Regions from separate parts of the Pedococcus sp. P2_F6 genome, predicted to be linked through region 2. Evidence: predicted binding sites of a transcription regulator. Region 2 holds the regulator's gene; each other region holds the start of a gene.
The links. Region 2 encodes LexA, which represses DNA repair genes until DNA is damaged. Its sites were predicted from a motif close to TCGAACANNTGTTCGA; they were not measured.
Positions count from the first base shown of each region.

Region 1: AC1DWP_RS10315 (HNH endonuclease signature motif containing protein) is a predicted target of LexA. The motif match lies at 1,576-1,591, and genes of this name have one in related genera.
Region 3: AC1DWP_RS01750 (HNH endonuclease signature motif containing protein) is a predicted target of LexA. The motif match lies at 1,966-1,981, and genes of this name have one in related genera.

Region 1 covers NZ_JBFUEZ010000003.1:489,957-493,212, forward strand. The annotation lists gene AC1DWP_RS10315 (HNH endonuclease signature motif containing protein) at 239-1,561, opposite strand; gene AC1DWP_RS10320 (DUF6458 family protein) at 1,803-2,060, shown strand; gene AC1DWP_RS10325 (acyl-CoA dehydrogenase) at 2,164-3,256, opposite strand, start outside.
Region 2 covers NZ_JBFUEZ010000005.1:10,595-13,850, reverse strand. The annotation lists gene AC1DWP_RS15200 (class I SAM-dependent methyltransferase) at 1-190, opposite strand, end outside; gene AC1DWP_RS15195 (N-acetyltransferase family protein) at 209-748, shown strand; gene AC1DWP_RS15190 (DUF4259 domain-containing protein) at 818-1,231, shown strand; gene AC1DWP_RS15185 (hypothetical protein) at 1,207-1,419, opposite strand; gene lexA (transcriptional repressor LexA) at 1,631-2,356, opposite strand; gene AC1DWP_RS15175 (LysM peptidoglycan-binding domain-containing protein) at 2,612-3,010, shown strand.
Region 3 covers NZ_JBFUEZ010000001.1:369,973-373,228, forward strand. The annotation lists gene rpe (ribulose-phosphate 3-epimerase) at 1-484, shown strand, start outside; gene AC1DWP_RS01750 (HNH endonuclease signature motif containing protein) at 528-1,958, opposite strand; FMN riboswitch at 2,173-2,301, shown strand; gene ribD (bifunctional diaminohydroxyphosphoribosylaminopyrimidine deaminase/5-amino-6-(5-phosphoribosylamino)uracil reductase RibD) at 2,423-3,256, shown strand, end outside.

The DNA of each region.
Region 1 (3,256 bases), on a different contig from region 2:
CCAGCGGCGTGGGGCGACGTTCGACGGACAAGACGACCGAGGGGACGCGGGACGCCCGCCCGAATCCTTCAAGATTCCCGGCGCAGGCGGCGGCAACTCAGGCGGCTTCGCCGGCTGAGTCGCGGCCCCCGCCAAACTCCCGCCGGGCATGCCACAGCCCGCGCCGCCGCGCCGCCGAACTCCCGCAGGGCCTGCCACAGCCCGCGCCGCCGCGCCGCCCCGCCCAACTGTCCTCGCCTCACGTCCGGAGAGCGAAGATGACGGACTTCTTCCCCTGGCCGTCCGTGTCGATCCGGTGTGAGTAGCGCGGGTCGTGGATCCGGCGATGGTGGTATCCGCACACCGGGACTGCCAGCGCCAGATCGGTCCGACCACCGCTTGCCCACGGATCCTCGTGATGGAGCTCTGACCAGGCATAGGGCCGATCGCACCCTGTCGCCGCACAGGTGTCGTAGGTCGTGGCGAGGGCGACCCGCTGCGCCTCGGTGAAGAATCGCTCTTGGCGCCCGAGGTCCAGCGGAACCGATCGTCCACCCAGAACCGCCGGAAGGATGCCGGCATTACAGGCCAGTCGGCGGGCCTCCCCGGCGGAGATGTCGTGGCCGGTGTCAAGGTGGGCGGCTCCGACAGCAGCCTTGAGCTGGTCGTGGTCGATCGTGACGACCACCGTGGCTGCGACCTTGCCGCTGAGCGTGTCGGTGGGGAGGTGCTCGAGCAGCTCGACGAATGCCGTGCCGTAGCGGTGTGCCCAGTCACCGTCCGCCTGGAAGGCCTCCCAGGTGGCCGCTGTGACATCGGCAGGCGTGGCGGCACCTGCAGCCTTGGCCGCCTTGGCAGCCTGCTGGGCGAACCGACGGGGCGATGCGATCTGTTGAACGGTCTTGGCCAGGATCGAAGCCGCAAGAGTCGGCAGCGTGAAGTGGCCGGTCGTGGTGCCGTCGCCGTTGTGGTGCCACGTCAGCCGCGCCTTGGCCAACGCCGCATCTTCCTCGCTGCGCAGCACCTGGTCCTCGTGGGCGTCGACCTCGGCCTGCGAACGCTGCGCGACCGACAGGATCCGCCTGCCCTGCTTGCGCAGGGTGCCCGGGTCGACCAGCTTGGCTCGGCGCACGAGATCTGCCTCGATGGCCGTCCGCTCCTGCGTGCTCACGCCGTGGGGCAGCTGGGCGGTGGCCGTCGCGATCACCTGGGCGTGCTCGGTGGAGACGTCGCCGGCGGCCAGGGCCTCACGGGTGGCGTCAAGGCCGTTATCCAGGGCCATCGCGAGCCGCACGTCACGGGCCGCCTGACCGCCCTCGCGCCGCGTGCTCGCCGCCAACCATGCTGACGTGTCGGTGAGCCCGGAGTCGGCGGCGACCTCAGAACGGTCAGCCTCGGCGACGAGTGAGAGCCGAACGGCCTGCAGCCGTGTGATCACCCGGTCGACGTCGCCCAGGGCCGCCGCCGCGGCAGTGCCGCCGCTCACGTCGCCGGTGTGGACCCGATCCAGCAGCTCGTCGATCTCGCGCAGCACTTCGACCGTCCCGAGTGGGGCGGTGAGAAGGCTGGCGGCTGCTGACATGTAGGCAACCATAGTCGAACATCTGTTCGAACACAAGCACAATCCACAGAGAGACTGGCCAGAAAGGTGGTCAGGTCTCGCGACGGGCTGCCGGAAGGGGTGGCGAGTCGGTGCCGCTCTCCGGCCCCTGTCGCGACGTGGCGGTATGAGAAGAATGCGCCGCGTCACTGCAGGTCAGGAGCTTTTGGCCATTAGAGTTGAGGGAACGGGTGACCAGTGCCCGCAATCCCCAGGAGTGAGCATGTACATCGGAGTCGGCACCTTCCTGATCGTCGTCGGCGCGATCCTGACCTTCGCGCTCAACGCGTCCACCGACGTGGTCAACCTCGGCATGATCGGCTGGATCTGCATGGCTGCAGGCGTGCTGGCCATCCTGCTGTCGCTGATCGTCACCCGCCGCACCACCACGGGCGCCGGCTACTCGTCGCGCCGCGTGAGCCACACCGACCCGGCCACCGGCACCCGTGTCGACGAGGTCGACGTGGACCCGCGCGCCTGACCAACCCCACAGGCATCACCTGACCGACGACGAAGCGGCACCGGACTGATCCGGTGCCGCTTCGTCGTGCCGGGACCACCCGGCATACCTGCGTGGGAACGGGTCAGAACGCGGACTCGGGGAGGTCCATCAGGGCGTTGTCGGTCGCCTCGGCGATCGCGCGCTCGGCGGTGATCTTGGGCAGGACGTTGCGTGAGAAGAACGACGCGGCAGCGATCTTGCCCTCGTAGAAGTCGCGGTCCTTGGCCGAAACCCCTTCTGCTTCAAGGGCCTTGGCCGCAACCGCTGCCTGGCGAAGCAGGAGCCAGCCGATGACGAGGTCGCCGGCGGACAGCAGCAGGCGTGAGGTGTTCTGGCCGACCTTGTAGAGGTTGGCCAGCTCGCCACCCTCCTGGCGCGGGTCGGACTTCATCAGCTCGCCGACCATGTAGCCGATGATGCCCTGGACGTCCTCGAGGCCCGTGCCGAGCAGCTCGCGCTCGGCGTCGAGCCGTCCGCCACTGGCGCCGAGGTCCTTGGCGAACTCCTGGATCTGCAGGGCCACGTGCGACAGGGCCTGGGCCTTGTCCTTGATGATCTTGCGGAAGAAGAAATCGAGGCCCTGGATCGCCGTGGTGCCTTCGTAGAGCGTGTCGATCTTGGCATCGCGGATGTACTGCTCGATCGGGTACTCCTGCAGGAAGCCGGACCCGCCGAGGGTCTGCAGCGACTCGGTCCCGAGGAGGACCCATGCGCGCTCGGAGCCGACGCCCTTGACGATCGGGAGCAGGAGGTCGTTGACCCGGTTGGCGATCTCGGCGGCGGAGCCCTCGGCGAGCTCCTCGGAGCCACTCTCGAGGAACGCCTGGTGCACGATGTCCTGCTGGGTCGCGGTGTACATCACGAGCGCGCGCAGCCCCTCGGCATACGCCTTCTGCGTCATCAGTGAGCGGCGCACGTCGGGGTGGTGCGTGATGGTCACGCGGGGCGCGGCCTTGTCGTTCATCTGGGTGAGGTCGGCGCCCTGGACGCGCTCCTTGGCGTAGTCGCGAGCGTTGAGGTAGGCGGTCGACAACGTCGAGATCGCCTTGGTACCCACCAGCATTCGCGCGTGCTCGATGACGCGGAACATCTGCGCGATGCCGTCGTGGGTGTCGCCGAGCAGGGTGCCGACGGCCGGCTCCTTGTCGCCGAAGGTGATCTCGCAGGTCGTCGAG
Region 2 (3,256 bases):
CGCCCACGATCCTTTCCACCTCGGCGTTGGGCGTCGCGCTCCAGACGTGCTCGTGGGCGGCATACCGCTCGTCCCACAAGGCCTGTCGGTCCGTCGGCCCACCGCGGTCGGGGTCGGGCAGCTTCGAAGCCTCAGCCGAGTCGTGCGTCCCGTGGCTGTGGTCGTGGCGGTGGCCGTGCTCGTCGCTCATCCCCCTAGCATCGCCGATATGAGCAGCATTGCCCCGGACAGCGGCCGCGCAATCGTCGTCCGTGACGCGACGCCGGCGGACCTCCCCGCGATGGCCGCCGTCTACGACGAGCAGGTCCGCACCTCGGTGGCGACCTTCGACACCGAACCCCGCGGCGCGGCATACCTCGGTGAGAAGCTCGCCGCCACCGGTGCCGGCAACGTCGGCAACGTCGTCCTCGTCGCCTGCGCGGACGAGCAGCTGCTCGGGTACGCGTTCTCCGGTGCCTTTCGCCCGCGGCCGGCCTACGACGGCACCAAGGAGGTGTCGGTCTACCTCGCGGAGGGCGCGCGCGGTCTCGGCCTCGGACGGACCTTGTATGCCGCGCTGCTGGCGCGGCTGGACGCCGCACCTGAGGTGCACACCCAGGTGGCCGTGATCGCCCTACCGAACGACGCCAGCGTGGCGCTGCACGTCGCGTGCGGCTTCGAGCGGGTGGGAGTGCTTCACGAGGTCGGACACAAGTTCGGTCGTTACGTCGACACGGCCTGGTACCAACGGATGACTCCGCACGAGTAGGACTGGCGTGTCGCTGCGTCTCTTGGCACCCTCGAAGGAGCATCGTTCGCACGCTGTGGAGGTTGGGAGATGGGCGCCACCGGAGCCGGGCCGTTCGAGAACGACGACGCACTCGACCTGCTCGACGAGCTCGAGGAGTCCGAGCAGGACGTGCGACGCAAGCGGGTCGAGGCGGCCCTCGACCAAGTGGTCCGCGCGCGGGGGTACATCGAGGCGCCGACCATGTCGCAGGCGGTGGCCGCAGCGGTGCTCGTGGCTGCCTGCGACGACTTCGAATCCGTCGTGGGCGAACGCAATGTGCCCTGGTGGGTCGACGAGGAACCCATCGAGGTGGACGAACAGCTGGAGGAGCTCGCCACCCGGGCACTGCACCGGGCGATGCAGTCAGACGACAACGAGCTGTGGGAGCTGTGGGCCGAGGGTGACGGCGGCGAACGCTTCGCCACCAAGATCACGCACTACCTCGACGCGCTGGGTGACTGAGCGGGGGAATGGGCGGGGGACTGGGCGGGGAGCTGACCCTGTGCCCGACAGATCCCGAGAGCCGCGTCGATCTGGTCCAGGTTCAGCTGCGAGCAGGCGTGGCTCGCGGCGTCGATCAGGTCCGCGAGCAGTTCGATCTCGGACCCCAGCACCTGGTCGGTGAGATCGGGGTCGGGTTGGGCCTCCATGTGTAGAGAACGCACGTGCGAGTCGCCTGTTACGGGGCACGTGACGCACACGGGCCCGCGAGGTCCGCTTCAGTCCATTCGGGCGAATGAGCCATCAGCCGAACGGATGATGGGTCGACTCGTGCCGGCCCCACGACGCGCCTGCACGCACGTGTGCCGCGGAGCGCACGAGGCGCTCCGCGGCACACGTCGCCGGACCTGAGCGTCGAGCTCAGACCCGACGAAGCACCGCCGTGACCTTGCCGAGGATCGTGGCGTGGTCTCCGTCGATGGGGTCGAAGGCGGCGTTGTGCGGCATCAGCCACACCTTGCCGTCCTTGCGCTTGAAGGTCTTGACGGTGGCCTCGTTGTCGAGCATCGCCGCGACGATGTCTCCGTTGTCGGCCGTGGGCTGCTGGCGGACGACGACCCAGTCGCCGTCGCAGATCGCGGCTTCGATCATCGAGTCGCCGACGACCTGGAGGAGGAACAGCTGGCCCTCGCCGACGATCTGCCGGGGGAGAGGGAAGACGTCCTCGACGGTTTCCTCGGCGAGGATGGGCACACCGGCGGCGATGCGCCCGAGCACGGGCACGTAGGTCGCAGCCGGGCGCTGGTCGCCGGACCCGGTCTCGTCGTAGGTCGCCGTCTCGTCCTCGGCGGAGGCGCCGCCGCGGTAGCCCCGCATGTCGGCGGGGGAGTCGGGGGAGACCACCTCGATGGCGCGCGGCCGGTTGGGGTCGCGGCGCAGGAAGCCCTTGCGCTCGAGGGTGGAGAGCTGGTGGGCGACCGAGCTGGGGGAGGTGAGGCCGACCGCCTCGCCGATCTCGCGCAGGCTCGGCGGGTAGCCGCGCCGGTCGACCGAGTTGCGGATCACCTCGAGCACCCGTCGCTGCCGGACGGTGAGCCCGTCACCGCGATCGCGGTCGGGCAGTTCCTTGACGTTGTCGTCGCTCATGCCGCTTCCTCACTTGAGCAGTTTCGGGTGCAGGTGCAGGTCAGGTGCCGTATGCCGGGTGCTCGCGGAGCCGTTGTCAGTGCCCTCTGATGTGCTAGCGGCATGAACACAGCGTATGGCCTTCGAACGCCTGTGCCAAACATGTGTTCGACGCGTGTCTTGATTGATTCGAACATGCGTGCTAGAAATCAGTCAAGCAGTTCTTCGCACACCCGTTCGAGGAACGCAGCAGAGCACGTCACGATGGAGGACCTGATGAGTGCAGCAGTCGCTTGGGACGTCGCCCCCGCACCGGTGCGGGTCCCCGTTCGCCCGGCTCGCCCCCGCCTGGTCTCGGTGCCCACCGGCCCAGAGGTCGCCGTCGCTCCCGCCGCCCCGCTGCGCCTGACCCGTGCAGCCCGGCTCGCGATCACGCTCACCGTCGTGGTGACGGCCGTGGCCCTGGCGATCGCCGTGTTCTCCGGTGGCGCGTCCGCCACCGTGATCGACCACTCCACCACGGTGCAGTCCGGTCAGACCCTGTCGCAGATCGCGGTCGAGCAGCTCCCGCAGCTGTCCATGGCCGAGGCGGTCGCCCAGATCCAGGTCGCCAACGACCTGACCGACAGCAACGTCCACGCCGGTCAGACGCTGCTCATCCCCGCCGTCGGCTGAGACCCGCCAGCTGCCGACTGAGCGCGCCGGTCGAGTGCCCTACGCATTTCGCGCTACGCGATAACCACGATGCGCTGGGCGCGAACCTCGTAGGACCGTGGTCGGCATGCACACCACCACACGGATGGCGGCCGCCCTGGCCGCAGCTGCCGGAGCAGTGACCTTCTCGGTGCTCCCGGCCATCGCCGCGGCGGGAACTCCCACCTCGTTCACCGTCGACACCCAGTTCGTGGACGGACCCAGCGA
Region 3 (3,256 bases), on a different contig from region 2:
GCTGGACTGCCACCTGATGATCGACGACCCCGACCGCTGGGCCCCCATGTATGCCGAGGCGGGCGGCGCGTCCGTCACGTTCCACATCGAGGCCGCTCGCGACCCGCGCGCCCTGGCGAAGAACCTCCGCGCCCTGGATGTCAGGGCGGGCATGGCCATCAAGCCGGGCACCCCCTTCGCGCCCTACGAGGACCTCCTGCCCGACCTGGACATGGTGCTCGTCATGACGGTGGAGCCCGGTTTCGGCGGGCAGTCGTTCATGGCCGACCAGATGCCGAAGGTGGCCCAGGTGCGCGAGGCGGTGCGGCGCCTCGGTGGCGAGGTCTGGGTGCAGGTCGACGGGGGAGTGTCGGCCAAGACCATCGAGCAGTGTGCCGAGGCAGGTGCCGACGTGTTCGTCGCGGGATCGGCCGTCTACGGCGCCGAGGACGCAGCTGCCGCGGTGGACGAGCTGCGCGCCCTGGCGGCGACGCACGCCCACTGAGCAGACCGGCATACTCGTCGGTCCCGGCCGTGTCCTGGGGCCGTCAGCCGGACTCGTCCCAGCGGCGGATCGCGTCGAAGGGGTCGCGCTCGATCACTGCTGGCCCGGCGGGGGACCTCTCGGCTGCGCCTGAGACAACACGCAGTCGCGGCGTGAAGGTGTCCTCGAGCTCGCGATCGGAGGGAATCTCGATCTCAGCCCAGCGAGCTCGTTCCCCCGACGGTGGTCGGTAGGTCGTGACCCTGTCGTCGCACTCGCGCGAACCCTCGTCCGGTGGGGCGAGCTCGTCAGGCCCTGGCGGTCGCAACTGGTGCCCGTAGCGATTCACTACGACGAGCCCATCGTGGCGAGTCGGGTCTCCTGTGACGCTGAAGTCCCCGCGATCGATGGCGTCGTGGTGGAACGGACAGAGGCTGATCTGGTTGTCGTCGTCTGTGGCGCCACCGTGGGCCCAGTCGTCGAGGTGGTGGATCTCGACGAACCGGGTTGCGGTGCATCCTGGAAACCGGCATCCGCGGTCGCGGTCCTCGATCAGCCTGCGTGAGCGCCGGGGGAGGATGCGCATCGTGCGGCCGACGCTGATCGGTCGCCCCTGCGTCTCCCACACTGGCTGGAGCGCGCCGTCCGTGAGGAACCGCTTGACGAGCCGCGTCGGGATGGCGCCCCCGCCGTTGATCCAGGCGCCGTCCGTGTCCAGGTGGAGGTAGACCCTGTAGTGGCTGGCGCGGCTCGTGGAGGCAACGCCGGCCAAGGACCGCTGCGCGACCTCCGCGAGGCCATCCGCGTAGGTGGGTTGAGGGGCTGCAGGCGGGTCGCCGTCCCGCTGCTGGAGGAACAAGGCGTCCTTGGCCTCCTTGACGGCCTGTTCGACGAGCGCCCCGATCGTCGCGGGCGCGCTGTAGCGGAGCTGGAACCGGCCATCTCGGTCGTAGTGCATGGACAGCTCTGGCTTGGCACACGCACGACGCTCAGACTCGCCTTGCGGGCCGCTCGGATGGTCGAGCGCGACAGGATCCGCAGACACCCCGGGGGACGCGGACTCCACCTCGGTCGCAGGGTCGCGGAACGCGTGTCGGCTCACGGCGCGGCGCAGCTGCGGCACCGTGGCGTGCCGAGCCAGGTGGGTCATCGACGCCTGGTGGCTGGCGGGCACGTGGTGAGCCACGACGGCAGCCGCATCGAGCGACAGCTCACCAGCGCTCACCGCCGCGGCTGCATCCGGCAGCTCCGCGCGGCGTCGGGCCACCGCGACGACGTCGCGGGCGTGCGCGGGGGACAGGCCGGCTCGGACGATCAGGTAGTGCTCGGGGGAGCGGAAACCGCCGTCGCCCCAGTGCCCACCCTCAATCAGCTTCGCGACGATGTCGACCAGCTCGGCGTGGGCCCGGTTGAGCCGCCCAGCCACCATTGCCGTGCGGGTCCAGAGGTCCTGCTGGACCTCCTCCCGCTGCGTGGCGATAGCGCTGACCGACATGGCTCAATCGTACACCTGTTCGAATGGCAACGACAAGACCATCCACAACCAATTCTGTTGTGGCGCAATCCATTTCGCGGCCCTACCCATGTCAGAGGTAAGTGGTAGAGGCTCAGGCAGAGCTGGCAAGTGTTCTCCTGGCTGCCCCCTTCGTGAGGACCGTCACGCGGACGGGACGGCGCGCACCCACCCGTGCTGAGGCATACTGGACAGTGACGTGCTCCGGGGTCGGTGTAATTCCGAACCGGCGGTGACAGTCCGCGACCCGACCGCAGCCAGCGGCCGGTTGACTGGGTGGAACTCCCAGACCGACGGTGAAAGTCCGGATGGTAGGCAGCACGCGACAGCGGGACCAGTGGGTTCGCAGTGCGGCAGTTGCCGACCCTGCGTTCCGACCCTCGCCAGCAGGCCCGCCTGCACACCCCCGGAGCTCAGCCGACACGGTTTCGAGCAAGGGCAGGACAGTGGCAGAGCACTCCGCGACAGACACGGCGATGATGCGTCGTGCCCTGGGGCTGGCTGCCCATGGCCCCCGGGCCAACCCCAACCCACGCGTCGGGTGCGTCCTCGCGGACGCCGCCGGCGACGTCGTGGCCGCCGGCTGGCACCGCGGCGCGGGGACGCCCCACGCCGAGGCCGACGCCCTGAGCGCCGCGGGGGACCGCGCGGCGGGGTGCACGGCCTACGTCACCCTGGAGCCGTGCAACCACAGCGGGCGGACCCAACCCTGCGCGGCGGCCCTGCATGCCGCGGGCGTGGCTCGGGTGGTCTATGCCCAGACCGACCCCAACCCGGCCGCCGCGGGTGGGGCCAAGTGGCTGCGCAGGAGGGGTGTCAAGGTCGAAGGCGGCCTGCTGGCCGACGAGGCACAGGCCCTGAACGCGACGTGGACCCATCTGGTCACCACCGGGCGCCCGTGGGTGACCTGGAAGCTCGCGACCACGCTCGACGGTCGCAGTGCGGCGGCTGACGGGACCAGCCAGTGGATCACCGGCGAGGCCGCCCGGGCCGACGTCCACGAGCAGCGCTCCCGCAGTGGGGCGATCCTCGTGGGGACCGGCACGGCGCTGCTCGACAACCCACAGTTGACCGCGCGACGTCTCGACGGCTCGCTCTACCCCGAGCAGCCGATCCGGGTGGTCATGGGCGAGCGTGACCTCCCGCCGGACGCCCGTGTGCTCGACGACGCGGCTCCCACCTGGCAGCTGCGGACGCGCGACCCCAAGGACGTCCTGTCGGCGCTCGCCGAGGCCGAGGTGCACCACCTCTGGCTCGAGGGGGGTCCCACCGTCGCGGCT